Regions from separate parts of the Sporosarcina contaminans genome, predicted to be linked through region 2. Evidence: predicted binding sites of a transcription regulator. Region 2 holds the regulator's gene; the other holds the start of a gene.
The links. The regulator LexA, encoded in region 2, represses DNA repair genes until DNA is damaged. The targets are predictions, from matches to a motif close to CGAACATATGTTCG.

Region 1 (16,455 bases), on a different contig from region 2:
GGGTATCTTCTTCGCTCTTCCTTTCCCGGTCACTTTCTCTAAAATGCCCCTTTCATTAACAATGACGTATTGGGTAAAGATAAACGTTCGATGAGCCGGCACGATCGAAGGCTGTTCACCTAAGTATAATTTCACTGTTTCTTCCGCCAAATCGAAACCGAAAGCCGCTTTTAGCATTTGATTCATCGCACCGCCGGAAATGCGAGGGTTAATTTCAATTAAGCGCCACCCCTTGTTCGTTAAGCGCATTTCAATATGGAAAGCACCATTTTCAATTGCAAAATATTGCATGATCGATGTTAGCACAGACCGAATGCTGTTTTCCAACTCCTTAGGCACTATTGACATGACACCATAACCCGTTATGATAAATCGTTTGCCGAAAGTTATTTCCTGTTGAATAATACCAGCAATCATAAGTTGCTTCTCATAAACGAGAGCCTCTACTAAATATTGCTCACCTTCTATGAATTCTTCAATAATGACAGCTTCCTCCGGCGATTTCTCACGTAACTTCCGAACCTGTTTTTGCAGTTGTACACGATCCGTCACTCGTATGACATCTTTCGAACCAGTTGACGAAGATGATTTAACGATAACAGGAAAGTCGGGAAAATCGTCGCCTAGTGACAGCACAAAATCATCGGAATCCCATTCATCTTCCGGATTGATAATGTAAAACGCTGGGCTAGAACTATGTTTTTCCAACAAAGCTCTTGTCCCTGCCTTATTTTCCATCAATGCAGCGGCTTTCGACGAGATCCCGTTTGGGCAAAACATATCGCATAACGCGAGTGCTTTCGATACATTAGGATCTATGAAACTTATAATCGTCATAATTTCATTCCCTTTCGACTGCATCGACCGTATTGCATCTGCCATGGCAGCCATGTCAGAAGTATCTATGAAGATCATTTCATGGACATCTGTATATTCTTTCCGCTGGGCGATCTGTTTTTCTTTATTTGTGAATAAAACCGTAAAATAACCAAGGCGAACAGCTGCTTTAATCGCTTCTCTGCTTGATCCGGATTTATTCGTGCCGATGAAGATTATCGTTTTCAAAAAGTTCACCCCTTCATAATCCAGACAACTCTTTACTATCGTATGAAATTTCGTGTCCACTACTTGGTTATACATCCTATAACCGATATACGTTCGTATAATTTGCTATAGCAGGCGTTTCGTACAAGCTACTAATAAAAATGAACATAAAATAACGTAGGGGAAGGGAGTGAATAGAATTGAAACCTCTATTGACGGGATATATCCGAAAAATCGTAGACGGTGCACTTGTTCAAGGCACTGATATGCTTCCGATTCAACACGGAGCATATCGGTTAAAGCAGATACGCCATCCGAATACATTGCTTTTTCTTAAAAGGAAATTGGTCAAATGGGATAGACTGAAACCTTTTTTTCCAATCGCAATTATTACCGATCGCATATTTGAGGTGCGTGAATATGAAAACGACTTGACGATCATCCATGTGAAAAACTTCGATAAAGCATATTGGAACTTCATTAACGATTACCGTAGTCAAATCAACATTCCTATTGTTGCTGTTACAGGCACTTCCGGCAAAACGACAACAAAAGAGATGATCCGGCATTTACTGTCCGAGCGTATGACAATCGCTCATACAGCGAGCACGAACAATTCAAGAACAGCACATTTGCATTATTTGCTTAGCATTGATGAACAGACAGACGCAGCAGTGTTTGAAACAGCAGTCGGGGCACCAGGGGACTTGACGAATGCAGCAGCTTATTTAAAGCCGAACATCGGGATTATTACAAATATTGGAGAACATCACTTAAATTATTGTAAGACAATTGAAGGTTATATCGCTGCAAAAGGGGAAATCATGAAAGCCCTTGAACCTAATGGAGTGCTAATCGTGAACGCGGATGACGAACGAACACAAACATTGGATTTAATAAATTTCAAAGGCAAGCTCATTACGATTGGCATTGATGCTAACTGTACGTTCAGAGCAAGTCAAGTTTACTACGGGGTAAAAGGAATGTATTTTACTTTGCATCATAAAGATATTACGGAATGTATGTTCGTTCCAGGGCTTGGGGTCCACCAAGTGTACAATGCTCTTTGTGCGATAGCCGCCGCCCATGAAATCGGGATGCCTCTTGAGCAAATATCGGAGCGATTGAAAAGCTTTGAAACCTTAAATAAACAACTACAAATCATTGACGGCATAAACGGTTCAACCATTATAGACGATACGTGGAGTTTAACGACAACATCCCTTAAAGCCGCTATGCATGTTTTACAAGCTGTCGGACATAAAAAAAGAAAAGTCGCTGTAATCGGAACAGTGACCGATTTAGGGTCATGGGGATATATTATCCATGAGCTTGCAGGCGACATTATTAATGAAGTTGGTACAGATGTGTTAATTACAATTGGCAAGCATGCTCGTATAATGGCAGACCGTGTAAAAGAGATAGGAAAAATAAAAGAGGTCTACGCTTTTAATAGTGAGTTATTAGCAATCGATTTATTGAAAAGGATTGTTGATGATCAGACGATCGTCCTTGTGAAAGGTGACATGTACAGCAAAGCATTGAAAGAAGTGGCTGTACAATTGCGGAAAAAATGAAGAGCAGGCTGGGAAAGTGGTTTAAATAGGGCAGTTACCAAGTCAACAACCATCCACGAAGAATACCGTAAATAGTGAGATCAGGTTGGTAAAATACTAAAGCATCCTTTAATGAAAGGAAGGGATAGAAATGGGTAATCAATGTCCATGCGGGGTTATCGTAAATGCTAGTGCAGCAAATAAGCATGTCCGATTTTTAGGGCATCGCGGAACAGTAAAAGGCGACCTGACCTATCAGGCAAATGTATGTGTCGATCGGCTGCAAACCTCAACTTTATCGCTCAAATTCATCGATAAAGATTGCGATGGACGCGACCACAGTTTTCAATTCATTGCGGATACGATTCTTGAAGTCGATTGTGTCAATGAAGGGAATTGCTGTCTCATCGGCATTATCGGTTCAGGTACTGTAAATGGAGCAAGACATGATTTCGCTGCGATTTTCATGGATCAAGCACCTCCTGAAACAACAGATCGCGTAAAGCTATTCGTCATCGATCAATTTTTTGACCAAAACGGCATCGTTTCCGTTCCACAAGGGACCATCATGAATCAAGGCTGCTCATAATTTTGATCATACGATTTAGGAACAAGGGGGTGAGGAAGTGAAGGGAATCCGAGGGAGATACGGACAAAATGCAATCTTACAAAAAGAACCTTTCATCCGCGGTCATCTATTAGAAATGCAATTGTTTAAGGAAGAGTCTTTTTATGATTTTTTCAGGAGATATGATCGTTTCATGATCAAACCGATTTTTGGTCCAGAAGAGATTGTAATTACTAAAATCGAGTGGGGAATATATGTTGAAACTTTGCAATTCCAGAAACAATTTGTGACAGTACAAGAAGCTTATCAGTATTTAATAGATAAAATGTTGCCGAAGAAGTTTTATATTTTGCAAGAAATACCTGCACTCTCAACGAAACCGTTTCGCAGCTTATTTACCTATCATCGGAAATCTGCTGTTGATTCTTGGAAGTTTGTTCAAAAAACAGCTGTTGATCATTCTTATTCTAAATCACTATTTAGTCTATTTCAGTTGCGAAAGCTCCATAGTCTTCTCTATTATACAGCAAATGCTATTGGCACATCTTTTCCTAATTGCCAAACCGTTGTTATAGATATTGTGCAAGACCGGTATGGCACGTTCTTTTTATATGACATCTCGCTACATGAAAGAAATAGTAAATGGAACCAATCGATTACATTATTGAAAAAGAGATCGATACGTCCGTTTATACCCGCAACAGATCTTTGCACCCCCTTTACACTTTTCAAATTCCTCAAAAACTATAACCAAATTATCCTTAAACCGATCGTCGGCCAACAAGGTAAAGGACTGTTGCTCGTTACGAAGAAAAATAACAGGACATTCGAATTGCGAATGCTGGATGAAACAATTGACGGATTAAATCTCGATCAATTGCTTACGTATCTGAACAATCATCATTTGTCACAAATGGAATACTTAGTCCAACAAGGAATTCCTCTTGTGACGATAGACGATTGCCCCTTTGACCTAAGAGTGATTACGCAGTTGGATCATCGGGATTGGGTAACATCCGGCATGCTTTGCAGAGTTGCGGTTGCAAATTATTTCATTACAAACCGGGCTCAAAAATTATTATCGTTGGAACAAGCTTTCAATGATGCAGGAATTCAAGCTGACATGCAAAGATGCACGGATATAATTGAAAATCTTTGCAATTATGTAGCACAGGAGCTTGCTTCGGAACAAAATGGATTAACGATTATCGGTTTTGATATTGGGATTGATCGTGACGGATATTTATGGGTAATCGAAGGGAATTATGCACCTTCTTTGTCCATGTTTTTCGGGTTCGAAAACAACGACATCCATAATAGGATTAAGCAGTTGATTCGACAAAATAAGAAAAACCGGATTTCGGCGAAAGGGGGGAACCGCAATGAAATCGATTGTGGTAAGTGAAATCCGAAAATTATTAGGAGGCCAAATCATTATCGGAAAAGAGGACTGGGAAGTACAGGATGCCATTTACTATAAAAGGCATGACCATAAAAGACGGAACTCTTTACTGTTTGTAAACCGAACAGACCCGATCGATTGGAAAGCAATTGATCAGAAAGGGCCTTCACTAGTCGTTACAGATAAAAAAGAGATTGATTTACCTCTATTAAATAAGACGACTGTGCTCCAAGTCCAAAGTCTCGTGCAATCGTATTGGAAGTTTATAACGTATTATCGAAATTTATTTGATATTCCTGTTGTAACGATAACGGGCACTTGCGGTAAAACGACAACTAAAGATATGATTCATCATATACTTTCGGAAGACCGGGTTGTTCATGCGTCTGTAAGCAGCCAAAACGAGCCGAGGCGGTCCTTTCCATATTTAATGGGCATTGATGAGCAGACTGAGGCAGCTATATTTGAGCATGGCCTTGGCAACTCTGGTAATATTGCCCACCAATGTATGATTTATCAGCCGACGATTGGCATTATAACGAATATCGGCGTACATCATTTAGATGGTTGTGTAGATATTGAAGGGTATCGGAAAGCGAAATCGGAAATTATTGATGGTGTTCGGAAAGGCGGAACGTTGATTTTGAATAGCAATGACGAAAATATTCAAAAGTTGAACAAACGCCATTTCGAAGGAAAAATCGTTTATTTTGGAACCGATCGGGATTCGGATTTCCGCGCTGCCAATATCCGGTATGCAGAAGGCGGCATGGCCTTTACAATGTACCATCAAAAAAAGGGTTATCGTGTGTTTATTCCTGGTTATGGAGAACACCAAGTGCTTAACGCATTATCCGCACTTGCAGCAGTAAATGAGATGGGTGTCAATCTGCATAAAGCGATTCGACGCCTGCAATCGTACAAAAACATGGGACGCCATTTAGAGTTTTCAAAAGGGGTAGGCGGCTGCACAGTCATTGACGACACATGGACGAACAACCCGACATCGATTGAAGCGGCACTGAGAGTCCTTGATGCTATCGGAAAAAACAAAAAGGTAATACTTATTTTAGGCGACATTAATCGGTTAGGAAATTTCGAACAAAAATATCACCAAGAAATCGGCAGTAAAATTGCCCAAAGAAACATCCATGCATTATTAACGATTGGCAAAAAAGCTCGTCAAATCGCGAAGCAAGCAAGTGCCGATGGCAGCAATGCAATTATTCGCATATATCAAGATGTAAACGGGGTAGAGGAGTTTTTATATCCTCAATTGGATGAGAAGACAATCGTGCTAATTAAGGGGCCAATGTCAAGCAGATCACTTATCGAGTTTGCCGAACGTTTAAAAAATGGCACTTTGGCGAGGGAATAAAGAAATATAAGAGAAGAATGGCTCATTATACATGAAAAAACTAAATTGGAACAATGCAATAGTACATGAGGAGAACTTATTATTAACCTAAATTTAGGGACACAATTCGCATAGGAAACGTGTCCCTAAATTAATTGTTGTTATCATTGTCCTTCTTTATATAAATACAATTGGCTAAATGTTGCGCTTATATTTTGTAAGAGTACCCTGTTTGTGTCACAAGGATTGCACTGTAAGCTGTAAAAATATCTTCGCAAATCAATGCCATGTTCTTATAGATAAAGTAAGTGAAGTCTGCCGATGTAAATGTTATGTTCGTTAGCATAGCTGAGTTTCACTTTATTTTCCAATACGTTTGCTCAGCTGAAGAATAGCACAAGCTGATAGTTCATTTATTGCCAGTCAATGATTAGTTGAACACACGCTTCGCTGTAATGAAATGCTCTTTGTAATAATCGACAAGCATGACACGAGTTATGACGCCCCCTGAATTCGGTAATATAATTCGCTGTTCACCTGCATAAATTCCAACCATTGATGGATTCTTTGATCCTTTTACACTATTAAAGAATATAAGGTCACCTTTCTTCAAATTGGAACGGGAAACTGTTGTACCTTTGCTTTGTAAGTCTTTCAAACTTGTCGCGTTAAGATTGACACCGTTGTTTTTATAAACATAGTTGACAAATCCTATGCTTGTAAACCTTTTTGCACTCACATTATTCGTTTTTCCGATGATCGCACTGTCTTTTAACTTATAAGACGATTCGACAATTTTATCACCTTTCGTTGCGGGAGTGGAAGACATCAAGCTTGGCAAAACTCTTCTTGCAGTCATATAATTCTCTTTGTAATATGGCTTGCTATTCATATCCGATATGACGATATTCTGTTTTGAATCAGCCATATGGATCACTTTATTGTTACCGATATACATAGCTACATGATCGGGATCCGTTCCAGTTTTTTTACTTTTGAAAAATACTAGATCTCCTTTTTGGAGCTGACTTTTCGCTACGTATTTCCCTTGCTTTAACATATAATCTTCGTTATATGTTGCAAGATCTACTCCACCTTTTTCAAAAACATACATAAGAAATGTTGCACAAGAAAATTTGTATGGATAAGTAGGTTTATACTCTGCTGTGCTATACGTAGATTTCCCAATCAAACTTTTTGCGATGCGAATTAATTCATCTGCTTTGGCATTTACAGTTTGGCTGTTCGATTGTGTAGCAGTAGCTGCTGAGACGCTATGTACAGGACCAATGGCAGGTATAGCAATTGAGCTGAGGCTGACACAAGTAATAAGTGCTGCTGATAAAAATTTTCTTTTCATAAATAACTCCTCCAAAAGATCATCTTATTGATTTAGCGACTGACTCGCTACTACGCATAAGGTATCATAGAAAACAACACTTTCAGTCGGAAGTATTTTCCTCTCTATTTTAGGATCAATAAGAATGATGGAATGGTGGGGGCTCGGATGCTTTCTTTACATTTATATTACAGGCATAAAAGAGGAAAATATTACAAAAGCGTAACGGATAATAACCGTTACGCTTTTTCGTAAGTATAGGTCAATTCATTTAATTGTTGGTCTATGTCAACATGTAAATCATGATCATCGAAAAACCAAAAGTCTCGATTTTCAACGTAAAAATGAATGCCTTCCATTTCTGTTTCCACAGCAATTTCATCCGGGTTCTCTTTCGTAATTCCGAGTGAAAATCCATCATGTAAGGGGCTTGAACCTCCATACCGGGCAAAGAATTTAATATAGTCTCCTTGCTCTGCTTCCATTTCTTCATGGAACCATTTCATTGCATCATCCGAAATAACGATTTTCATACAATCCCGCCTTTCTGTGATGCCTCTATTGTATTACATCCATTTCACTTTTGGCTCAGTTCCTGCTTTAATACGTGCAATATTGGCTCGATGCCTATAAAAAATAAAAATGGCCATGAATCCAACGATGATCATAAGATAGATATCACCGCTAATAACGAAATAAATAATACTATAAATAAAACCGACTACAGCTACGATCATTGAGGATAAAGAAACCATCTTAGTAAACTTCAGTGCTATCAAGAATACAAGTAGCACAACGATAAAAATTGGCCAATTATATCCTAATAAAACACCGCCTGAAGTCGCAACAGCTTTCCCTCCTTTAAAGTTCGCAAATAGAGGAAACATATGGCCGATTACGGCGAGCGCTCCTAACAAAAGTGGGTGAATCGTACCTGCAGCGAATAGTGGCAAAAGCGGTAAAAGGACCGCTGCCGTTCCTTTTAGAATATCAAGCAAAGTTACAACGATACCAGCTGTTTTACCTAAAACGCGGAACGTATTCGTAGCACCTAAGTTCCCACTGCCATGCTGGCGTACATCAGTTTTGTAAAAAATCTTTCCAACCCAAAGTGCAGAAGGGATGGAGCCAAGCAAATAGGCACATATAATAAGAATGATATTTTCCATGATGTTCCCCTTTACTATCATTATTAAGCAAATATTTTTCTCTCATACTGTGTGAGAGGAGTGTGGGCTACTGTTCTTAAGAGCTGTTCATTAACGCCTACTCTTTAAGAATGGTAAGCAAATTACGACTGTCAATGCAAACTTGCTTGGCCAATCGTATGTTGGATTTAGCCTACAAAATCACGAAATTTCGAAGTAGTAAACCGATCAAACCTGTTTCAAAATCCGCGCGCAAAACATAAACGCAAAATTGACATTAGTTGTCCTTTTAGTCTATCAGAACAGTAGAGCGCCGACAATATGAGGAATGGATTTATAAGAAAATGCATGCTTCTATTAAACGATATATGGGTAAAATTACAAACACAAATGCCTTATCTCATTGCATAATAGCGCTTTCTTATATACAATTAATTGAGCGACATACCCGGAACGTTGATTTGACAAGGTTTACGGGAAGCAGTACGATAGATTTAGTATAGAACATTCGTTTGATGGGGGTTGCGATTTGACGAAGAATGTATCAGTAACAGCATATAATGATGACTCCATTCAGGTCTTAGAAGGCCTTGATGCGGTTCGTAAACGACCGGGAATGTATATCGGTTCTACGGACTCTAGAGGACTTCATCATTTAGTGTATGAAATTGTTGACAATGCAGTTGACGAGGCATTATCAGGCTTCGGTTCGGAAGTGGATGTAACAATCCATATAGATGGCAGTATAAGTGTAAGGGATTACGGTCGCGGTATGCCTACAGGTATGCATAAGACCGGGAAACCGACAACCGAGGTTATCCTTACCGTCCTACATGCCGGAGGGAAATTTGGTCAAGGCGGCTATAAGACAAGTGGAGGGCTGCACGGCGTCGGTGCATCGGTTGTTAACGCTTTGTCCGAATGGTTGGAAGTGACGATTTTCCGTGATGGGAAAAAATATCGTCAACGCTTTGAACAAGGCGGCAAGCCTGTAACAACACTTGAAGAAATCGGAAATACAAGGGAAAAGGGGACGTTGATCCACTTTAAGCCTGATCCACTCATATTTTCAACGATTAAATACCAATATGAAACGTTATCGGAGCGATTAAGAGAATCTGCTTTCCTGTTGAAAGGTTTGAAAATCGTTTTAAAAGAAGAAGGTACTGATAAACATGACATTTTCCATTATGAAACGGGAATAGAAGCCTTCATTTCTTATTTGAATGAAGAAAAAGATGTCATGCATGATGTCGCTTATCTGGAAGGGGAAGCGGAAGGAATAGAAGTGGAGTTCGCATTTCAATTCACAGATGGCTATTCTGAAACGATTTTGTCTTTTGTAAACAATGTGCGTACAAAAGATGGTGGAACACATGAAACGGGAGCCAAAACAGCAATGACGCGCGTTTTTAATGAATATGCACGAAAAACGGGCTTATTGAAAGACAAGGATAAAAACTTGGATGGCTCGGATATACGAGAGGGTATTTCAGCAATTATTTCTGTGAGGATCCCGGAAGAAATTCTTCAATTTGAGGGACAGACAAAAGGAAAATTAGGTACAGGGGAAGCACGTACTGCGACTGACTCGATCATTTCCCAACAGTTGCTATATTTTCTTGAGGAAAACGCTGAATTGAGTGCTAATTTAATTCGAAAAGCGATACGTGCTCAACAGGCGAGAGAAGCAGCGCGAAAAGCAAGGGAAGATGCACGTTCAGGCAAAAAGCGGAAACGTTCAGACACGTTGTTGTCTGGAAAGCTTACACCTGCTCAATCAAGAAATGCTGCAAAAAATGAACTGTATTTAGTTGAAGGAGATTCTGCGGGAGGATCTGCTAAACAAGGCCGGGATCGGACATTCCAGGCTATTTTGCCATTGCGCGGTAAAGTGATTAATACCGAAAAGGCGAAATTGGAAGATATTATGAAAAATGAAGAAATCAATACGATTATTCATGCGATTGGCGGTGGAGTCGGTTCCGATTTTCAAATTGAAGATATCGCCTATGACAAAGTAGTCATTATGACGGATGCCGATACAGATGGGGCACATATTCAAGTGCTGCTCCTTACATTTTTTTACCGTTACATGAAGCCTTTAATCGAAGCCGGAAAGGTATATATCGCTTTACCGCCGCTTTACAAAGTGTCCAAAGGAACCGGCAAGAACGAACAAGTGGAATATGCGTGGACTGAAGCCGATCTTGACGAAGCAATTAAAAAAATTGGAAAAGGCTATATGCTGCAACGCTATAAAGGTCTTGGTGAAATGAATGCCGACCAACTATGGGATACGACAATGAATCCTGAAACGCGCACATTGATCCGAGTAACGATTGAAGACGGAGCGCAGTCCGAACGGCGTGTAACCACTTTAATGGGGGACAAAGTAGAGCCAAGAAGAAAATGGATTGAAAACAATGTTGACTTTGGAACAGAAGAACATAATATTTTAGAAAATGAATTTTTGCATGTCGAGGGGGACTTTGAATGACCTTATCAGAACGTTACCAAGATCTGCCCTTGGAAGAAGTAATCGGCGACCGTTTTGGACGCTATAGTAAATATATTATTCAAGATCGGGCGCTTCCTGATGCGAGGGATGGCTTAAAACCCGTACAACGGCGTATTTTGTATGCAATGTTCCACGAAGGCAATACACATGATAAAGCATTTAGGAAAGCGGCAAAAACAGTCGGAAATGTGATCGGTAATTACCATCCTCACGGAGATACATCCGTGTACGATGCAATGGTCCGAATGAGCCAGGACTGGAAATTGCGGCATTTAATGATTGAAATGCATGGCAATAATGGTTCCGTTGATGGTGATCCTGCAGCAGCAATGAGGTATACCGAAGCAAGGCTATCTGCAATTGCAGGTGAAATGTTGAGAGATATTAACAAAGAAACAGTTGAATTCATCCCGAATTTCGATGATACTGAACCGGAACCGACTGTACTTCCTTCGCGCTTCCCTAATTTGCTCGTCAATGGATCAACTGGGATTTCTGCAGGTTATGCAACGGATATCCCGCCGCATTCCTTACATGAAGTAATTGATGCCGTGCTCATGAGAATGGATAATCACAGTGTTACAGTCGATGAATTGATGACGGTTATAAAAGGTCCAGATTTTCCTACCGGAGCAACGATTCAAGGAATCGATGGCATTAAGACAGCCTATGAGACAGGGCGAGGAAAAATTATTGTTCGGTCCAAATCTGAAATCGAGCCTTTGAAAGCAGGGAAATCCCAAATTGTCATTACAGAAATTCCATACGATGTAAACAAAGCTAATTTGGTAAAAAAAATCGATGAACTTCGTTTAGACCGTAAAATGGATGGAATTGCAGATGTACGTGATGAATCGGATCGAACAGGTTTGCGCATCGTTATCGAATTGAAAAAAGACATGGATGGCCATGCAATTTTACAGTTTTTATTAAAAAACACGGATTTACAAGTTGCGTATAATTTCAATATGGTCGCGATTTCAAATCGCAGGCCGAAATTGATGTCGCTTCCGATGTTATTGGATGCTTATATAGACCATCAGAAGGAAGTTGTAACGAAGAGGTCGAAATACGATATAAGAAAAGCGAAAGACCGTCTACATATTGTTGAAGGCCTTATGAAAGCTTTATCGATCTTAGATGATGTCATTCGCACGATCCGAGCGTCCAAAGATAAAAGAGATGCCAAAAACAATATTATTAAAAAGTTTGACTTCACAGAAGTACAAGCGGAAGCAATCGTCTCCCTGCAACTATATCGGTTAACGAATACGGACATTACCGAACTGCAAAAAGAAGACGCGTCATTACGTAAACTAATCGCAGAGCTCGATGCCATTTTAAAAAGCGATAAAAAGCTTTCGAATGTTATTAAGAAAGAGCTTCTTGAAATTAGAAAACAGTTCGCCGAACCGAGACGATCGGTCATTGAGGAAAAGATTGAAAATATTAAAGTGGACCTTGATATTCTTGTTCCAAGTGAAGATGTTGTCGTATCAGTAACGAAAGACGGCTATGTAAAACGGACAAGTATCCGGTCATTCAGTGCGTCAAATGGCACTGGACAGGAAATGAAAGAATCCGATTATAGTCTCCTTGAATCGGTTATGAATACGCAGCATCATTTGCTCATTTTTACTTCACTCGGCAATTATGTCTATCAGCCGGTTCATGAATTGCCGGATATTCGTTGGCGTGACTTAGGGCAACATTTATCGAGCATAATTTCTCTTGATCAGAACGAAGAGATTGTAGCAGCAATCGGAGTAGAAAGCTTCGACCAGGAAGCTTCCATTTTGACGGCTTCAGATAGCGGCAATATTAAGCTGTCGAAGCTCTCTGATTTCCATGTTCAACGGTATTCAAGGACATTTAAAGCGATGAATTTGAAAAAAGGAGACCGGTTAGTGGATGCTCAGCTCGTGAAAGGTGAGGAAGACGTTATTTTATTCACAGAGCATGCATACGGGCTAAGGTTCTCCCTATCTGAGCTTACCGAAACGGGTGTCCGAACAGCAGGTGTCAAAGGTATTAACTTAAAAACAAATGATCGTCTCGTTGCAATGACTGTTATCCGAGATGAGACTGAATCGATATTGATTGCCACTCAACGTGGCGCTGCAAAGCGAATGGCGCTGAAAGAGATGGAGCCCGCCGCAAGAGCTCAGCGTGGCGTTGTCGTGTTGAAAGAATTAAAAACGAACCCTCATAGAATCATCGGTGTAGAACTTGTAAAACCGACTGATTCGGTCATTTTAAGCACGAAAAAAGACGATAAAGTACAAGTTGAAGTAAACACACTTAGATTAGTTGACCGATATTCTAATGGTAGCTTCCTTGTCGATGAAAATGATGCCGGACAAGTAGAAAAAATGTATAAAGAATTAAAAGCAGAAGTAAAATAGGGAATGAAGTCACGGGAAAGTTTCTCGTGACTTTTTTCGTTGCTTTCCGTATAATAGTTCGAAAAGCGAAGTAAATTAGGAATGAGGATGGGGTTATGTGGAAAAACCGGAATGTGTGGATCATTCTATCGGGTGAATTGATCGCCGGACTTGGATTATGGACCGGTATAATTGGCAACTTAGAGTTTTTACAGGAAAAGATCCCGTCAGATTTTGTAAAAGCACTCATATTAGCAATTGGGCTACTTGCAGGGATCATCGCCGGACCTTTAGCAGGGCGTATTATTGACCAATCCAGGAAGAAGACCGTATTGCTCTTGGCTGGCCTTGGAAGGCTGCTAAGCGTTGCATTTATGCTAATCGCAATTGCAACAGATTCAGTTTGGTGGATGATGGGGTTCGTTATCGCTATACAATTATCAGCTACTTTCTATTTTCCAGCACTGCAATCAACAATTCCGCTCGTCGTTAAAGATGATCAGCTGCTTGCGATGAATGGCTTGCATATGAATATCGCAACGATTGCAAGGGTAGCAGGGACGGCATTAGCCGGTGTTATGTTAGTCTATTGGTCTTTATCATCTCTCTATTGGATTTCTGCAGTCGCCTACGCAGTGCTGCTCATCTTTACGATGATGCTGCGTATAGACGAAACGAGAGATGAAGATGTTCGAAACAAGGGCAATAAAGAAAAAAATAACTTTAAAGATATGTTTCCTGTGTTGAAATCGTATCCCGCAGTTAGCATGACATTAATTATGACGATGATTCCTTTATTATTTTTAGGCTCTTTTAATTTAATTGTTATTAATCTAAGCGAAATCCAGCAATCTTCAACGATAAAAGGCCTTGTTTATGCAGTGGAAGGGATCGCCTTCATGGTCGGTTCTTTTGCAATAAAATATGTTACAAGAAAATGGAAAACAACATTTATCTTATTTTTCTTCGCTACAATGGTAGGTATCGCAGAATTCTTGCTTGTTTTTGCAGAAAATTTGATTTTATCTTTAAGCGCTTTCGCTTTTTTAGGCTTTGCATTAGGCTGTTTTTTCCCAACAGCAATGGTAATTTTTCAGAAACAAATGCCAAAAGCATACCATGGACGTTTTTTCTCTTTCAGAAATATGCTGGAAAGAGTCATGTTCCAAGTTGTGCTGCTAAGTGCAGGGGCATTTTTGGATATTGTAGGGTTGCAAACGATGGTCGTTATATTCGGATTCATTAGTTTAAGTTTAACAGCGATTTTTTTCCTGCAAATGAAACGCAGGAATATTATATTAGAACAGCAAGTAAAGCCGTCGGTAGTTAAGACGGTTTAATAACTAAATATATGAAAAAGCGTAAGATGGAATGGCAGATGTCCGTTCCATCTTACGCTTTTTCTTTTCTGATTGGACATTTCTTGTAATGATTTTAGTCTTCGATCCATAAAGATAGTCGACAGAAGGCAGGGAAAAGATAGGGAATTTGGGCGAGACATACGCAAGTGAGAAATAAAGTGGTTTCTTCTTTGCATGGTACATAATGTGGATTTAACAGTGGAGTTGACTCAAAAAAATATTTTCATGCTTTAAATAGAAACACCCTACATTGGCAAATATATATTACTTCGGACAATATTCATGATCAAATACAGGAGTCGTATTTTTCAGAAGTGTGTTACAATAGTTATTATAAGCCAGTTGTTTTCAATGTATAAGTTTTATGAATAAAGTTAATTTCTTCATAACCTTTACGTCCAGCGAACGGCCTCGATCATTCGCAACAGTTGTTCGAAAATCGGCCAGATGGATGATAATCGTTCAGTGTTTTTTACTAGGAATGTATTCAAATAATAGTACTGGGAGGTAAAAATGGACCATGAAGAAAAGAAGAACACTAATTATATAAATTTAAATAATCAAAAAGTATATTTCAACATTGTCGGGAATGGTGAGCCTATTGTCTTCCTCCATGGCGGACCAGGAAGCCAACATCAATTCTTTTTGCCTCACGTTTTACCTTTATCTAAAAACTATAAATTGATTTTTTATGATCAAACGGGTTGTGGTCAATCAGAAACAGAAAAATCCGGCCAGTACTCCATGAGTATGGAAGTAGAAGTTTTAGAATTGTTAAGGAAAAAACTATGTTTAACTAAAATGAACTTATTCGGAGAATCGTGGGGGTCTATGCTTGCATTACTTTATGCCACTACATATCCAGAGCGAGTCAATGGGCTATTTTTAACTGCTGCAATAGGTGTTACGGCTCAAGGGTATAAAAGCTTTCAAAAAGAACTTATGAAAAGACTTTCTCTCAAGGATAAAATTAGGCTATTTATATTTTCATTTAAAAAAGTGAATAAAGATAATGAAAGAGTCTTGGAAGTTTTAGACCCCTACTATGTATTCTCAAAAGAAAGTTTACAAAAGAAAAAGGTTTTTAAAATGAACAAGGTAGTAAAAAAAAAAATCATAGATGATATAGTAAAAAACTATGATTTAACCGATAAACTTTTTAAACTGGATCAAATCCCAGATATGGTTGCACAAGGAAGTCATGACATTTTAGATCCCTCTAAAATTAAACAACTTTTAATAGATTATATACCGCATGCAATATTAGTTGAAATCAACAATGCCGGTCATTGGACAGTAGTTGAAAAACCACAGGAAATTATTTCAATTGCAAAAGATTTCTTCAGCTCATCTAATTGCTAACGTTTTTTACGTCAATTTTTTTTTATGGGGGACTAATGAAAAGTGATGTGGGTATCTCTGAAAAAGCTGCACATTAGGGGGGATATTTAATGATCGTTAAACTGTCTAAAGAAGATTATTATAAAGTTAATAAATTATTGGTTACTCCGCAAGAAAAAAATGAAAATGTATTAAATGCAGTTATTAGCGGTATGAATCAAGGCGTAGTATATGTTGATCAAATAGAGGAGCCTCATACTGCTATTGTATACGCGGTAGGCTTGGGATACTATCTGCTCGGCGATCCAGAGAATGGGTTATTTAACAGCTACCTTGGTAATTTAATTTCCACACAATTAAAGCAAGAAAGTCTGGATTCATGTGGAGGAGTTTGGTTTATCGGCAATATCTTTAATGAATCTTGGAAAAAGACT
Region 2 (16,455 bases):
CAAAATGCAATTGAAGAAAGACTGAATATAGTAGAGGATTTAATTGATGATTATTTCTTAAGGGAAGAGCTAAAAGAAAATTTAAAAGAAGTGTACGATTTAGAGCGTCTGTCGGGTAGGATTTCTATGGGAAGCGCCAGTGGACGGGACCTATCGCAATTAAGAAATTCATTGCGAAAAGTGCCAGCAATCAAACAAGCCCTTCAGCAATCAAAGTCAAGAAACTTAACTCATTTTGCAAATAAGATTGATTGCTGCGAAACCGCACTTGATTTATTAGAGAAATCGATCGCGGAAATGCCTCCCCTTTCTGTGAAAGAAGGAGGAATTATTAAAGATGGTTTCGATGCCCAGTTAGATCAATATAGAGAAGCATCAAAGCATGGGAAAGAATGGCTTGCTGAATTGGAGCAAAATGAACGTCAAAGAACCGGTATTAAAAATTTGAAAATCGGCTATAACCGCATTTTTGGTTATTATATAGAGATAACGAAATCGAATATCCATTTAGCGGATTTGACACGTTATGAGCGCAAGCAGACATTGGCAAATGCAGAACGCTATATTACTCCGGAGCTGAAAGAGAAGGAAGATTTGATCTTGAATGCAGATGCAGCCGGCCAAGAATTGGAATATGCGTTATTCTGTTCAGTTCGGGATGAAATGAAAGCACATATCCGCACAGTGCAGCAGCTATCAAGTGTTCTTTCGGAATTGGATGTCCTTCTATCATTCGCTACAGTATCAGAAAAGTACCAGTTTGTCAGACCAAAATTCCATAAGGGACATGCACTTGAAATAAAAAATGGCAGACATCCTGTAGTGGAAAAAATGATGGATCATTCTTTGTACGTTCCGAATTCTTGTAGTTTGACCGAAGATGGGAATATGCTGTTAATTACCGGTCCAAATATGTCAGGTAAAAGTACATTCATGCGCCAAGTCGCATTAACGGTTATTATGGCCCAAATTGGATGCTTTGTTCCTTGTGAATCAGCATTGTTACCGATAACCGATCAAATTTTCACCCGCATCGGAGCTGCTGATGATTTAGCTTCAGGACAAAGTACTTTCATGATGGAAATGATGGAATCAAGATATGCAATCGCCAACGCAACGGCAAATAGTCTATTGCTGTTCGATGAAATCGGAAGAGGAACCTCGACATATGACGGAATGTCACTGGCACAAGCAATGATGGAATACATCCATGACGAAATCGGTGCGAATACATTATTCAGCACGCACTATCATGAACTGACCCATTTAGATACAGAGCTGAAAAAACTGACCAATGTCCATGTCGCCGCTATCGAACAAGATGGAAAAGTCGTGTTTTTACATAAAGTAATGGCAGGGGCGGCAGATAAAAGCTATGGAATCCACGTCGCTGAATTAGCCAACTTGCCGCAACCGATTATCGAGCGGGCAAAACGACTGCTCGTTACATTCGAAAGTAAAGAATTAGAAGTGATGTCAGACCACGGTGCCGAGCAATTATCATTTTTTGACGGACAAGAACAAATAGTAGAACCATCTGAAACGCAATTGGAAGTCATCAATGAAATCGAACAAATTGATTTAATGAATATGACTCCAATGCAAGCAATGCAAACCATTTATAACTGGAAAATGAAACTGAAAGATAAACAAGAAGTAAAATAATAATTCGGGGAAGGAGGTATTTCAATGGATGTCATTTCCGTAATGGACGATGCGCTATCCAATAAAATAGCGGCAGGAGAAGTAGTGGAAAGACCTGCTTCCATCGTAAAGGAGTTAATAGAGAATTCGATTGATGCGGAGAGCACATCGATCGAAATATCGCTGAAAGAAGCAGGACTAACCTCGATCAGAGTTACGGACAATGGAAAAGGAATGTCGAAAACAGACGCAACACGTGCCTTTGAACGCCATGCAACGAGCAAGCTATCAAATGAACATGATCTTTTCAGAATCCGCACGTTAGGTTTTCGCGGAGAAGCGTTAGCGAGTATCGCCTCCGTTTCAAAAGTGGAATTGTGGACGTCAGATGGAGAACACGAAGGGACGCGGGTCCAAATTGACGGAGGAGCGGTGACAAAGCAAGAACATGCCGCTTTTAGGAAAGGCACTGATATGACAATTTCACAGCTATTCTATAATACTCCTGCAAGGCTAAAATATATGAAAACGATTCAAACCGAATTAGGTCATTCGATAGATATCGTAAACCGATTGGCCCTTAGCCATCCGCATATCGCCTTTAAATTATCCCATCATGATCAAGTCATCTTGCAAACTGCCGGTACAGGCGATCAGCGTCGAGTACTATCGGATATATATGGAATGGCGGTTGCTCGTAAAATGGTCCCATTCCAAGGAGAGAATGCCGATTATGCAATAGATGGCTTCATTACATTGCCGGAAATGACAAGGGCATCCAAAAACTACATTACACTAATTGTGAATGGCAGATGGGTGAAAAGCTATGCTGTCAATCAAGCTGTGTTAGATGGCATGCATACGTATTTGCCAATCGGCAGATACCCCATATCCGTCATTAACGTAACGGCAGATCCTTTTTTAACAGATGTCAATGTTCACCCTGCAAAACAACATATTCGAATGAGTAAAGAGGGGGAGTTGCTGAATCTCATTAAAACGGCTGTCAACGAGGCGATTAAAAAAACGGTCATTATTCCTGATGCAATAAAGCGAGAACCTGCACCAAAAATAATGTCCGAGCAAAGAACGATATGGAACGAAATGAAACAAACAGCACCATCAAACACATTCAGAAGCGCAGCTCCAAAACCGCAGGAAAAGAATGAAGCACTAATCGTTCAAGCGGAAAAGAAATTGGATGAGCGTATGTACAACAATGTAGAACCGGTTATTCAAGAAGAACCGCAGCAAGTGCAGCCGGAATATGTATATGAAGAGAAAGAACCAATAGAAATTGTGCAGGAAGAAATTGAAGAAGAAGCAGCAAATGATTTTCCTTCTTTAGTTCCAGTCGGACAAGTCCATGGAACGTATATTATTGCACAAAATGAAGATGGTTTTTATATGATCGATCAACACGCTGCACAAGAGCGGATAAAATATGAATATTTCAGAGATAAATTGGGTAAAGCGGATGAGAGTGAACGTCAAATGCTAATGATGCCTCTTATTTTCCATTATGCAGGAAATGACAAAGCGATAATTGAAGAGAATATGGAAAAGTTGAATGATGTAGGAGTTTATTTGGAAGAGTTCGGCCCTTCTTCGTATACGGTGAAGGAGCATCCTGTTTGGTTCCCAAAAGGAGAAGAAACTGCAATTATTGAAGAATTGGTCGAGCAAGTGTTGGATGTAAAGAAAATCGATATTGGGAAACTCCGGGAAGAGACAGCAATTATGATGAGCTGCAAAAAGTCCATCAAAGCGAATCACTATTTAACGATTGCCGATATGGAAAGGCTGTTGTCGGATTTATCCAAAGCTGAAAACCCGTATACATGTCCACATGGCAGACCTGTACTCATTCATTTTTCAACATATGAAATTGAAAAGATGTTTAAACGCGTTATGTAAACGCAAAAGGATAGGGAGTGAAGATGGAGTGGGGAAATTTATTCTATCGATTGACCAAGGAACGACAAGCACAAGAGCAATCCTTTTTGATAAAGAAGGAAAAATGGTCCGAACTTCACAACGAGAATTTACTCAATTATTTCCGAAGCCTGGCTGGGTTGAACATAACGCCAATGAAATTTGGGGATCAGTACTGTCTGTTATTGCTTCCGTATTGACAGAAGGAGGCTACCAGCCTGAGGACATTGCAGGCATCGGCATTACTAATCAGCGAGAAACGACGGTCGTTTGGGATAAGCGTACAGGGCAGCCGGTCTATCACGCGATCGTTTGGCAGTCAAGGCAAACACAGCAAATCGTCGATGAATTGCGAGATGGCGGGCATGAAGAAACAATACGCAATAAAACAGGATTGCAACTTGATCCATACTTCTCAGCAACTAAATTAAAATGGATCCTCAGCCATGTGGAAGGCGCGAAAGAAAAAGCTGAAAAAGGCGATTTGCTTTTTGGAACGATCGACTCGTTTTTAATATGGAAATTATCGAATGGCAAAGTCCATGTAACGGATTATTCCAATGCTTCGAGGACAATGCTATTTAATATCCATGAGTTGAAATGGGATAAGGAGCTTTGTGATTTGCTGTCTATACCGATGGGCATGCTTCCCGAAGTCCGCATGTCATCCGAAGTTTATGCCCATACCGATCCGTCAGTATTTTTTGGTGCATCGGTTCCAATTGCTGGTGCGGCGGGGGATCAGCAATGCGCATTATTCGGCCAAGCATGTTTTCAAGAGGGTATGGCTAAAAATACTTATGGAACAGGCTGCTTCATGTTAATGAATACAGGGGAGCAACCTATTCAATCTGAAAATGGTTTATTGACAACGATAGCCTACGGTTTAAATGGGAAAGTAACTTACGCATTGGAAGGTAGTGTGTTCATCGCGGGCTCAGCAATTCAATGGTTACGAGATGGTATGCGAATGTTGCAGCATGCTAAAGACTCAGAAATGTATGCGGAACGCATTCCATCAACTGATGGTGTTTATGTCGTCCCAGCTTTTGTCGGTCTTGGAACCCCTTATTGGGATTCCGATACACGAGGAGCGGTTTTCGGATTGACCCGCGGTACGAAGAAAGAGCATTTCATTCGTGCGACATTAGAATCCTTGGCATACCAGTCGAAAGATGTATTAATGACGATGGAAAAGGATGCAGGAAAGAAAATTGAAGTGTTACGAGTTGATGGTGGCGCGGTTGCCAACTCCTTTCTTATGCAATTTCAAAGCGATCTATTGCAAATTGATGTGGAGCAATCCGCTTATTTGGAAACGACGGCTTTAGGAGCTGCCTATTTAGCTGGCCTTGCTACGAATTTCTATAGTTCGTTGGAAGAAATCCAAGCATTATGGTCCAAGGAAAAAACATACTCTCCTTCGATGGATTGCAGTGTAAGGGATGGACTTTATGCAGGTTGGAAAAAAGCAGTGGAAGCGGCGCGTGTCTTTAAAATGGATTAGAAGGAGGGCGTACAATGTTGTCATCAATTACAAGGCCAAAAGTAAAACAATTTATGCGCGACTACCAATTTGATCTATTGGTGATCGGTGGAGGAATTACCGGGGCAGGAATTGCACTGGATGCCGTTACGAGAGGGCTGTCCGTCGCTTTAATTGATATGCAAGATTTCGCAGCAGGCACTTCCAGCCGATCGACGAAATTAGTTCACGGAGGATTGCGGTACTTGAAGCAGTTCGAATTGAAAATTGTATCCGAAACCGGCAAGGAACGGGATATTGTTTATCATAACGCACTACATGTAACTGAACCTGAACGCATGCTGCTCCCTTTTCATAAAGGAGGCACTTTCGGAAAATTGACGACAGCTGCCGGGTTATTTGTTTACGATAAGTTGGCTGGTGTGAGAAAAGAAGAACGTCGTGAAATGTTGACTGCTGAGGAAACACTTGAAATGGAGCCGTTATTGAAAAGAGAAGGCTTATTAGGCGGCGGGCATTATGTGGAGTATAGAACAGATGACGCACGTTTAACAATTGAAACAATGAAGAAAGCCGTTCAAAAAGGGGCACTCTGTTTAAATTACGCGAAGATGGAGCAATTCAACTATTATAACGGCAAGGTTGTTGGTGCGCTTGTAAAGGATATGCTGAATGGCGAAATGTTTTCAATTGATGCGACAGTTGTCGTCAATGCTTCTGGCCCATGGGTAGATGAAGTACGGAAAAAAGACGAAATGTCCAACGACAAAACTTTGCGTTTGACGAAAGGTGTTCATATCGTTATTGATCGGATAAAATTCCCTTTGCGTCAAGCAGTCTATTTCGATGCGCCTGATGGTAGGATGATCTTCGCCATTCCAAGAGGGAAAAAGGCCTATATCGGAACAACTGACACTTTTTATGATGGCGATCCTGCACGGCCGGTTGCAACTTCCGAGGATATTGACTATTTGCTGGAAGCATTGCGTTATATGTTCCCTTCGACGATAGTGAAGAGAGAAGATGTAGAGTCGACATGGGCGGGAGTTAGGCCGCTAATCTATGAAGAAGGAAAAGATGCTTCCGAAATCTCAAGAAAAGATGAAATTTGGGAAGCGGATACAGGTCTTCTTACAATTGCCGGGGGGAAACTGACAGGCTATCGAAAAATGGCTGAGCATGTTGTTGACCGTATTGTCGATCGTTTTCCATCGCAATCATTTAACCCGTGTGTGACAGAGCAATTACGGTTATCGGGTGGAGAGTTTGACAATGAGGAACATTTCCAAAGTTTCTTGGATAGTAAAACGAATGAGGCCGGACTTTTTTCACTGTCGAAAGAGGAAGGTCGAAAGCTTTCATCTACTTATGGTACGAACGTTGATATTTTATTTAACTATGCACATGCCCTATCCGTGGAAAAATCTGATTTGCCACTTTCATGGAGAGCGGAAATTATGTATGGAATCCACTATGAAGCGGTTGTAACACCAGCAGACTACCTCATTCGCCGAAAAGGTGCATTATATTTTGAAATTGATCATGTAAAGCAATATAAAGAGGCTGTTATCAATTATATGGCAAATCTTCTTTCTTACTCTGAAGAAGAAAAGAAGCGCTATGCAACTGAATTGGATCTCCAAATCCAAATAGCAGAAGGGAAGGAATGAGCGGTCGATTGAATGAAGTCAATATACGAATGTCAGATGGCTGCACCATTCATGCTGTTTGGATGAAACCGAAAAAAGAGCTAATCGGACATGTGCATATTTTTCACGGTATGGCAGAACATATCGGCCGTTATGAGCCATTCATGGAATATTTATGCTCAAACGGTTATGCAGTTTCAGGACATGATCATAGAGGCCATGGACAAACCGCATTAAAAGCTGGAAATTTGGGGCATTTTGGCGATAACATAGGGTTTGATCGTATTGTAGAAGATGGAAATGAAATTATTGAGCATTTTAAAACAATCATCCCTGCAAACCGATTTATTTTATTCGGCCATAGTATGGGGTCATTCATTGCTCGCCGCTATGCACAATTATTCGGAGATAAGTTGGATATGCTTATTTGCTCGGGCACTGGAAATGATCCAAAATGGAGCCGTAAAGCAGGAAAAGCGCTAGCGATGTTGAGAAGGAAAATGAGTGGTGCAGACAAGCCTGATGTACTATTGAATTCGCTCGTCTTTGGCAATTATAGCAAGACTGTTAAAAATGCTGAAACACCATTTGATTGGCTATCAAGAGATAAGGCGTCCATCGGAAAATATATTGAAGACCCGCTTTGCGGCTTCGTGCCAACGACGCAATTTTTCATCAATCTATTTGAAGGAATTGGCACAATCCATATGATGAAAAATATAGAGTATATGCCAAAAGACTTGCCGATTCTTTTATTATCAGGAGAAGATGATCCTGTAGGAGGATTTGGCAAAGGGATATACAAAGTAGCGGATCAATATGATCAAGCAGGATTGAAGGATGTCACTGTCATGCTTTATGCTGGAGGGCGTCATGAAATGCTGCACGAAACGAATCGGCAAGAAGTTTTTGAGTTTACTAAGAAATGGATAGAGAGAAAATGACTACATCACCTTTCGTCATCGCCATAGTCGGTCCGACAGCATCTGGGAAAACGGCATTGAGCGTTGACTTGTCTAAGAGAATTGGCGGAGAAATCATTAATGGAGATGCTATGCAAGTCTATAAAGGACTGAATATCGGCACCGCTAAAATAACTGAAGAAGAAAAACAGGGGGTTCCACATTATCTTTTCGATATAAAAGAGGCGACAGAGGCTTTTTCGGTTGCGGAATATCAAGAGAATGTAAGGTCTGCAATCGATGCAATTCATGTGAAAGGCAAAATACCGATCATCGTCGGAGGAACAGGTTTATATATACAGTCTGTCCTCTATGATTTCCGGTTTACTGAACAAGCATCAGATGAAGAAGTTCGTTTGAATCTGGAACGTCAACTAATTGAGAATGGTCCAGAGGCGTTATATGAGAAATTGCAGGAGGCTGACCCGAAAAGCGCTGAAAAGATCCATCCGAATAATCATAGGCGTCTAATTAGGGCGTTGGAAATCATCGAAGTGACTGGAAAAACGAAAAATGCTCATGAGGATGGCAAAGGTCAGATACCAATCTATGAACACTTTATCGTAGGTCTTGATTTGGAGAGGGCACTTCTTTATGAAAGAATTGATCGCCGGGTCGATGCGATGATGGAAAAAGGTTTATTGGAGGAAGCGAAGGGTTTATGGGATGCCGGTGTCCGGAATGTGCAATCTGTCAAAGCAATTGGCTATAAGGAGCTTCATCAATATTTTGAAGGAACTTTAACAATTGATGAGGCAGTGGCGTTGATTAAAAAGAATACCCGCAATTATGCAAAAAGGCAAATGACCTATTTTCGAAATAAATTGGATGTGCATTGGTTTGATGCATTGACAGATCGTGAAATAATTATTAATGGAATTTTATCAATATTGAAGGATTTTGATCAGAACATCTCGAATAATAGATAAAGAGCAAAAGAATATAGAAGCTACAGGAGGATGGGGTGTATGGCACAAGGAAACATGCAAGAAGTTTTTTTGAATTCATTAAGAAAGAACAATACGTTTGTTACAGTTTTTTTATTGAATGGATTCCAATTGAAAGGGCTCATTAAGTCGTATGACAATTATACCGTCCTGTTAGAGTCGGATGGCAAGCAGCAATTGATTTATAAGCATGCGATTTCAACGTATGTACCAGCAAAACCTGTCACGTTGAAGGACGAGGCGTAATGAGGAAAGGCCGCATTCAAGTCTTTTATGAGACTTGATACGGCCTTTATTATTTTGGCCCTTGTGGTAATCGCCAATGGAAACGATAGGAAAGCATTCGTAACATTGTTGTTACGATCAATAATATATATAAGGCGATATCTATCTTATGTAAACCGAGACCGACGAGAAGCCCGGCCACTGCAGCCCATACTGCATAAATATCCTTTTGGAAAATTAGCGGTTTTCTACCAGCTAACACATCTCTAACGACACCGCCGCCAGCACCTGTCAATACTGCTGCAACCATAATAGCAAACAATGATTTTTCATATTTGACTGCTAACATTGCACCTTGAATTGCAAATGCTGCAAGCCCAACAGCGTCAAAATATGTCCCCCATCTGTTCCAATGAGTTAATAGCATTTTCGAAAAAAAGAAAATGATAAGGATTGAAATGGTCGCCACAATAAATAGGAAATTTTGATCCCATAGTACAGAGACGGGGGCGCCAATTAAGACATTCCGTATTGCACCGCCGCCAAACGCTGTCACCATCCCTAAAATATATACGCCAAATAAATCATATTGTTCTTCAAGTGCTATGAGGGCGCCCGATATTGCAAAGGCTGCTGTTCCGATGAAACTAAAAACTTCCCAAGCCAAACAACTGCCTCCTTTCTGAGAGCATCTATTATTGTAGCAAATGAATGGCGAATACGTTAGTCTCTTCTTTGTTTTGTGAGCTTCAAACGCCATTTATTATGATAAGATAATAGGGTGACTATAAAAAGAAAGAGGAATTACGGATGAAACTATTTCAATATAGCGAGCAACTGACATTACGGGCTTCGGAAGTAGAAGAAAAAATTGCTCCCTATTTTAAGCGTATCGAAGAGATTGCATTTTATAATCAGAGAAAGGTATTATCCGCTTTCCGGAAAAATAAGGTGAGTGATTTTCATCTCACAGGATCAACAGGATATGGGTATGATGATAGCGGTAGGGATGTCTTAGAACAAGTATATGCTGACGTGTTCGGAGCGGAAGCATGTTTAGTTAGGAACCAAATTATTTCAGGGACGCATGCCATTTCGTTAAGTCTTTTTGGGTTATTGCGTCCAGGAGATGAGCTGCTATATATTACAGGTAAGCCATACGACACTTTAGAAGCGATCGTTACAGGAAACGGTGAGGATACAGGATCATTGCATGATTATGGCATTACGTATAAACATATTGATTTGAAGGAGGATGGTTCTGTCAATTTTGAAGAAGTTTCAAAACATGTGAATCAACGTACTAAAATGATCGGCATTCAACGATCGAAAGGGTACTCGGATCGACCTTCTTTCCATGTGGAAGAAATTGAGGAAATGGTAAGGTTCATTAAAGAGATCAATGAGGATCTAATCGTTTTTGTGGACAATTGCTATGGTGAATTTGTGGAAACAAAAGAGCCGATAGAAGTAGGTGCTGATATTATGGCCGGATCTCTTATTAAGAATCCTGGCGGCGGGTTAGTACGTACGGGAGGTTATATCGCAGGGCGTTCGGATTTGATTCAGAAGTGTGCATATCGATTGACATCTCCGGGAATTGGTTCGGAAGCGGGGGCTTCATTGGATACGCTTCTTGAAATGTATCAAGGGTTTTTCTTAGCTCCTCATGTCGTAAGTCAGTCGGTGAAAGGTGCAGTATTTACAGCTGCTTTACTGGAAAGCTATGGCTTCAATACGACACCGCACTATGCAGATCTCCGCACCGATTTGATTCAATCTGTCAATTTCAGCAATGCTGAACAGATGATAGCGTTTTGCCAGACGATTCAAGAAAACTCTCCGATCAATGCGCATTATGCACCTGAACCATCCTATATGCCTGGCTATTCCGATGATGTAATCATGGCTGCTGGAACATTCATACAAGGATCGAGTATCGAATTGACAGCAGACGGACCGATCCGACCACCTTATACTGCATATGTGCAAGGCGGTTTGACATATGAACACGTAAAAGCGGCAGTTATGTCTTCTATGGAACAACTATTGAAATCTCAAATGGTGAAATAATATTATTAATTATTAAAGCTTTAACTCGCGTTAAAAAGAGAAACACTCAACTACGAGGTTTCTCTTTTTTTAAAGCGCCCTTATTTGATTACTTTGTACCGGAGTTCAGCAAATTGATTGAATCTCCGCATTCCTTTTAAAGAGAGATTTAATTGTTGATTTCCTTCTCTGAATAGGGGAATTCCTTTGCCAAGTATCGTTGGGGCAACTGTTATAATCATTTCATCAACTAACATTTCCTCTATAAAGGAAAGCAACAATTCTCCGCCACCAACAATCCAAATGTTTTTTCCCTCTTGGCTTTTTAGTTTGTTGACAAAACGATTTATATTACCATTTACAAATTTTACATCTTCCGTATTTTCTATTATAGATCTTGAAAATACGTAGCATTCTTTGTTCTTATATGGAAACTCCCCTGGATTTTCCTTTATTATCCAATCATATGTTCTTTTCCCCATTAAAATGGTATCCACAGTGTCGTAAAATTCTGAAATTCCATTATCACCTTCACCTTCGACATTAAAAAGCCACTCTAGAGACTCATCCTCAGTAGCAATATATCCATCCAAACTTGAAGCAATAAATAATACAACATTTCGATTTTTACTCATTAAATTCTCCTTTACTCTTTTTTTAGAATGTTCTCTTAGGCTTTGATTGATAAATAAGAACTTTAAAAGGTTTTCAGACAAGATTCGAATATTTTTCTTGAAAAATTCTAAACAAAAGGGAGTGTCACGAAATCGTGTGTCACTCCCTTTAGATGTATGGATAAGTTCAGTTGAAAGCAGCTAGACATTAATGAATATGTCGGTATACGCCAACAACTTTTCCTAAGATGGAAACGTTGTCTACGATAATTGGTTCCATAGATTCGTTTTCAGGTTGCAATCTAAAATAGTTTTTTTCTTTAAAGAATCGCTTTACTGTCGCTTCATCCTCTTCAGTCATTGCAACGACAATCTCCCCATTATTGGCAGTATGTTGTTGTTTGACGATGACGTAATCTCCGTTCAAAATACCTGCATCAATCATACTTTCTCCCATTATTTCAAGCATGAAAAGGTGGTCATCAGAAGTTCCGTAAGTTTCTGGTAGCGGGAAATACTCTTCGATATTTTCAATTGCAGTGATTGGAAGGCCGGCGGTTACTTTCCCTACAAGCGGAACGTGCAGAACTCCCGCTTTGAGTGCATCATGACCTTCAGGGTCTAACACTTCTATTGCTCTTGGTTTTGTAGGGTCTCTACGAATATACCCTTTACTTTCCAAGCGAGCTAAATGTCCATGGACTGTAGAGCTTGAAGCTAGTCCTACTGCTTCTCCTATTTCACGGACGGACGGGGGATACCCTTTTTGCCTTACTTCTTCTTTTATGAATGTCAATATATCTTGTTGTCTTTTCGATATTTTTTTCATCTTTCTCACCCCTCGATTAAAAGTTGTCTTAGGAAGTTTGTGGTTTCTTAACCACATTCGTGATTATTCCTTAAAAAGAGTATAACAGGTGTTCGAGTGGTTTGCAAACAGAGGTTCGAGAAAAACTGTTGACTTATAGGAATGCCTGTTCTATAATGGGAACAAATATTCCGAACAGACATTCTTGGAGGGGTTTTTATGAAGTTCATACAAAAATACGGATACATATTGTTCATGATGTTGCTCTGCTCTACATTTACTCTCTTTTGGGTTATGAAGCATTCACAACCGAATGACTTCGTAGAAATTACAATTTCCGAAGGGGATACGTTATGGGGGCTTGCCGAACATTTTTCCGAACATGAAGAGCCTCGTCAATGGATACGAAAAGTAATAGACATGAACGATTTAAGTTCAACAACGATTAAATCAGGAGAAACGCTCAAGCTGCCAGTCTATGCAAATTACGATGCCAATGCTATAGTATTGGCGGGTGAGGAACGATGAAAAATTGTGTCATTTACTGTAGAGTCAGTACAGAAAAAAACACGCAGGAACCTTCGTTAAGAAGGCAGGAAGAAGAGCTTATAGCGCTTGCTCAGAAGTTAGGGTATCATCATTTGAAAACATTTTCTGACAAGCATAGCGGTTATGATATTGAGCGAGAAGGATTACTTGATCTGCTCGATTACATCAAAACTGAAAATATTGACGCAGTTTTAATACAAGATGAAACAAGATTAGGTAGAGGGAACGCGAGAGTGGCCATTTTGCATTTGCTATCGAAAACGAACATATCGATTATTACCAATCATGATAGCGGCAATATTGCTTTAAACGAAATGGATACAATGCTGTTGGAAATATTGGCGATCGTTGAGGAATATCAGCGTAAACTGCATAACGCGAAAATTAGAAGAGGAATGAAACGGGCAGTGCGCGAAGGCTATAGACCTGAAAACAATTTAAAAAACAAAGGTAATATGGATGGAAGAGAAAGAATAGAAGTGCCAATCGAAGAAATTGTTTCATTGCGTAAAAAAGGGCTCACATATGAAGAAATTACAAGCGTTTTAAAAGGTTTAGGTCATCATATAAGTAAAGCGACTGTACATAGACGTTATAAAGAATATGAAATGGAGCAGGAAGGCTGAATGGTTGCACTTCCTGCTCTTTTTGTATACCTTCTATAGTAGAGTTTCAGTGTAAAAGCGTTTTTCCATCAGATAGTGCTCTTGGAAGTAAGCAATGTGTTATATACAGAACTCTTCGCATTCTACAATTGAATGCAATTGTTGTGCAATTTTTGTTCTAAAAATGAAGTTTTATTACAATTGGAGGAATACTATGCTATCGCAAGATAAAATCAACCGTATCAATGAGCTTTCCAAAAAGTCTAAAACGATAGGATTGTCAATCGAAGAAGCAAAAGAGCAAACAAAATTACGAAAAGAATATTTGGAATCATTCCGTTCCTCTATGAGAAATACAATTGAGAATGTTAAAGTGCTTGACCCACAAGGAAATGATGTTACACCTCAAAAAGTTAAAGAGGCAAAGAATAAAAAATATTTGAATTGATTGAGCGGGACATTTATGATATCCGAGATGCGGATTGTAATTCTTGTCTATATTGACTACACTATTATAGGATACGATTTATTCACTATTAGAGAAAGTTACGGGAAAGGATGTTCAGAATGACGGAACAAATTGAACAGTTAGCGATTAATACGATTCGAACATTATCGATCGATGCAATTGAAAAAGCAAATTCAGGTCACCCTGGATTGCCGATGGGTGCAGCTCCGATGGCGTATACGCTGTGGACAAAACATATGCACCATAACCCATCCAACCCGAAATGGTTCAATCGGGACAGATTTGTTCTTTCTGCTGGACATGGATCCATGTTGCTATACAGCTTGCTTCACTTGAGCGGCTATGACCTGCCAATGGAAGAAATCAAGAACTTCAGACAATGGGGTTCTAAAACACCCGGACATCCGGAGTATGGCTATACGGTCGGCGTTGAAGCAACAACTGGCCCATTAGGACAAGGAATTGGCATGGCTGTAGGAATGGCTATGGCAGAAAAACATTTGTCTGCAACATACAATCGTCCGGATTTCCCTGTGATCGACCATTACACTTATGCGCTTTGTGGAGACGGCGATTTAATGGAAGGCGTAGCAGCCGAAGCAATTTCTTTAGCTGGCCATCTACAGTTGAATAAGTTGATCGTCCTATATGACAGCAATGATATTTCTCTTGATGGCGATTTGAATATGGCTTTCACAGAAAATATTCAAAAACGTTTTGAGTCTTACGGCTGGAATTATATTCGCGTAGAAGATGGAAATAATGTTGGCCAAATTTCGAAAGCAATCGATGAAGCCAAAACTAATGAAGGCGGCCCAACGATTATCGAAGTGAAAACTGTCATCGGCTATGGATCTCCGAACAGATCCGGCAAAGCGGATGCTCACGGTATGCCGCTTGGCGAAGATGAAATGAAATTGACGAAAGAATATTACAAATGGACTTTCGAAGAGGATTTCCACGTGCCGGAAGACGTATACAGCACGTTCAAGAAATCGATTGAGGAGTTAGGTGTCAAATCGGAGAAGGAATGGAATGACCTATTTGACCGATACGCAGAAGCGCATCCTGAACTATTTTCACAGCTCAATGCAGCCATCAATAACGAACTTACTGAAAACTTGTCAAATCTGCCGACGTATGAAGCTGGTGCATCGATTGCTACGCGCTCCGCTTCAGGAGATGCAATCAATGCGATCGCCAAAACGGTTCCATCGCTTTTTGGAGGAAGTGCTGACTTAGCGGGCTCAAACAAAACGACAATTAAAGGTGCTGGAGATTTCCTTCCAGGTAACCCTGAAGGCCGCAATATATGGTTCGGTGTTCGTGAATTTGCAATGGGGACAGCGTTGAACGGTATGGCACTCCACGGTGGATTGAATGTTTTCGGCGGTACGTTCTTCGTGTTCAGCGATTACGTCCGACCTGCAATCAGACTATCTGCTTTGATGGAACTTCCAGTGACGTATGTATTTACGCATGATAGCATTGCTGTTGGCGAAGATGGACCGACTCACGAGCCAATTGAGCATTTATCTTCATTGCGTGCAATGCCTATGTTGACAGTCATAAGACCAGCGGATGGCAATGAGACATCTGCCGCTTGGGAAATTGCTGTTCAATCGAAAGATAGGCCGACTGTATTGGTGCTTTCACGCCAAAACTTACAAGTCTTGCCGACAACAGGCGAATTAGCTAAAGAGGGAGTTCGTAAAGGCGCCTATACTGTTTCTCCAGCTAAAGGTGAAGTTGCTGAGGCGATTTTAATCGCGACAGGTTCAGAAGTGAATTTAGCCGTTGATGCACAAAAGCAACTTCTATCGGAAGGAATAGACGTTGCAGTCGTCTCTATGCCATCTTGGGACTTATTCGATAAACAAGATGACCAGTACAAAGAGTCCGTATTACCGAAAGCGGTGAAAAAACGTCTATCCATTGAAATGGGTTCAACGCTAGGATGGCATAAATATATCGGTGATGAAGGAGAGGCAATGGGCATCGACCAATTTGGTGCAAGTGCCCCTGGAGCGAAAGTGATTGCCGAGTATGGCTTTACTGTAGACAATGTAATGAATAAAGTAAAAACAATGTTAAATAAATGATTGTGAGGCCACTTTGGAAAAAAACAATTTCCAAAGTGGTTTTTTGGTTCATGAAAAAATCTTTTTCAATTTATGAGTTATAGGGAGTTGCTTATGCTTATAAATTTGTTTTTTTGCGGTAGTTTTTGGGCATATGCGGTTCTATTGTCTTTTATGAGCTCATCAATAAAAGATACTTCAATGTTTCCACCATTCCGACAATAAAAGTGTCTATCTTTTTCGTAATATGACAATATTTTTATTACATTTAGGGTAGACTAATAGAAAAGGAGGTGACGATCATGCGATCATATGGGATTTACAAAGTGAAAAAACGGTACCAATCATTCATTCTCGGTAGAGAGGGACTATTATATGATTTATTGAAAGATGATGCCCATGAGCGGCCTTTACAAGAAGTGCAATTTT

Region 1: parE (DNA topoisomerase IV subunit B) is a predicted target of LexA. The motif match lies at 8,916-8,929, and genes of this name have one in related genera.

Annotation. Positions count from the first base shown of each region.
Region 1 covers NZ_JBHTLT010000003.1:387-16,841, forward strand. Annotated here, with positions in the region: gene ACFQ38_RS00750 (ATP-grasp domain-containing protein) at 1-1,074, opposite strand, end outside; gene ACFQ38_RS00755 (Mur ligase family protein) at 1,245-2,621, shown strand; gene ACFQ38_RS00760 (hypothetical protein) at 2,752-3,189, shown strand; gene ACFQ38_RS00765 (YheC/YheD family protein) at 3,227-4,573, shown strand; gene ACFQ38_RS00770 (UDP-N-acetylmuramoyl-tripeptide--D-alanyl-D-alanine ligase) at 4,551-5,948, shown strand; gene ACFQ38_RS00775 (C40 family peptidase) at 6,358-7,287, opposite strand; gene ACFQ38_RS00780 (HesB/YadR/YfhF family protein) at 7,506-7,799, opposite strand; gene plsY (glycerol-3-phosphate 1-O-acyltransferase PlsY) at 7,833-8,435, opposite strand; gene parE (DNA topoisomerase IV subunit B) at 8,944-10,914, shown strand; gene parC (DNA topoisomerase IV subunit A) at 10,911-13,340, shown strand; gene ACFQ38_RS00800 (MFS transporter) at 13,436-14,659, shown strand; gene ACFQ38_RS00805 (alpha/beta fold hydrolase) at 15,194-16,042, shown strand; gene ACFQ38_RS00810 (GNAT family protein) at 16,132-16,455, shown strand, end outside; gene ACFQ38_RS00815 (GNAT family N-acetyltransferase) at 16,436-16,455, shown strand, end outside.
Region 2 covers NZ_JBHTLT010000016.1:201,531-217,985, forward strand. Annotated here, with positions in the region: gene mutS (DNA mismatch repair protein MutS) at 1-1,665, shown strand, start outside; gene mutL (DNA mismatch repair endonuclease MutL) at 1,690-3,561, shown strand; gene glpK (glycerol kinase GlpK) at 3,590-5,086, shown strand; gene ACFQ38_RS03645 (glycerol-3-phosphate dehydrogenase/oxidase) at 5,101-6,735, shown strand; gene ACFQ38_RS03650 (alpha/beta fold hydrolase) at 6,732-7,658, shown strand; gene miaA (tRNA (adenosine(37)-N6)-dimethylallyltransferase MiaA) at 7,655-8,605, shown strand; gene hfq (RNA chaperone Hfq) at 8,645-8,869, shown strand; gene ACFQ38_RS03665 (trimeric intracellular cation channel family protein) at 8,919-9,515, opposite strand; gene ACFQ38_RS03670 (methionine gamma-lyase family protein) at 9,659-10,921, shown strand; gene ACFQ38_RS03675 (dihydrofolate reductase family protein) at 11,002-11,535, opposite strand; gene lexA (transcriptional repressor LexA) at 11,723-12,343, opposite strand; gene yneA (cell division suppressor protein YneA) at 12,542-12,850, shown strand; gene ACFQ38_RS03690 (YneB family resolvase-like protein) at 12,847-13,497, shown strand; gene ACFQ38_RS03695 (DUF896 domain-containing protein) at 13,691-13,924, shown strand; gene tkt (transketolase) at 14,044-16,047, shown strand; gene sirA (sporulation inhibitor of replication protein SirA) at 16,329-16,455, shown strand, end outside.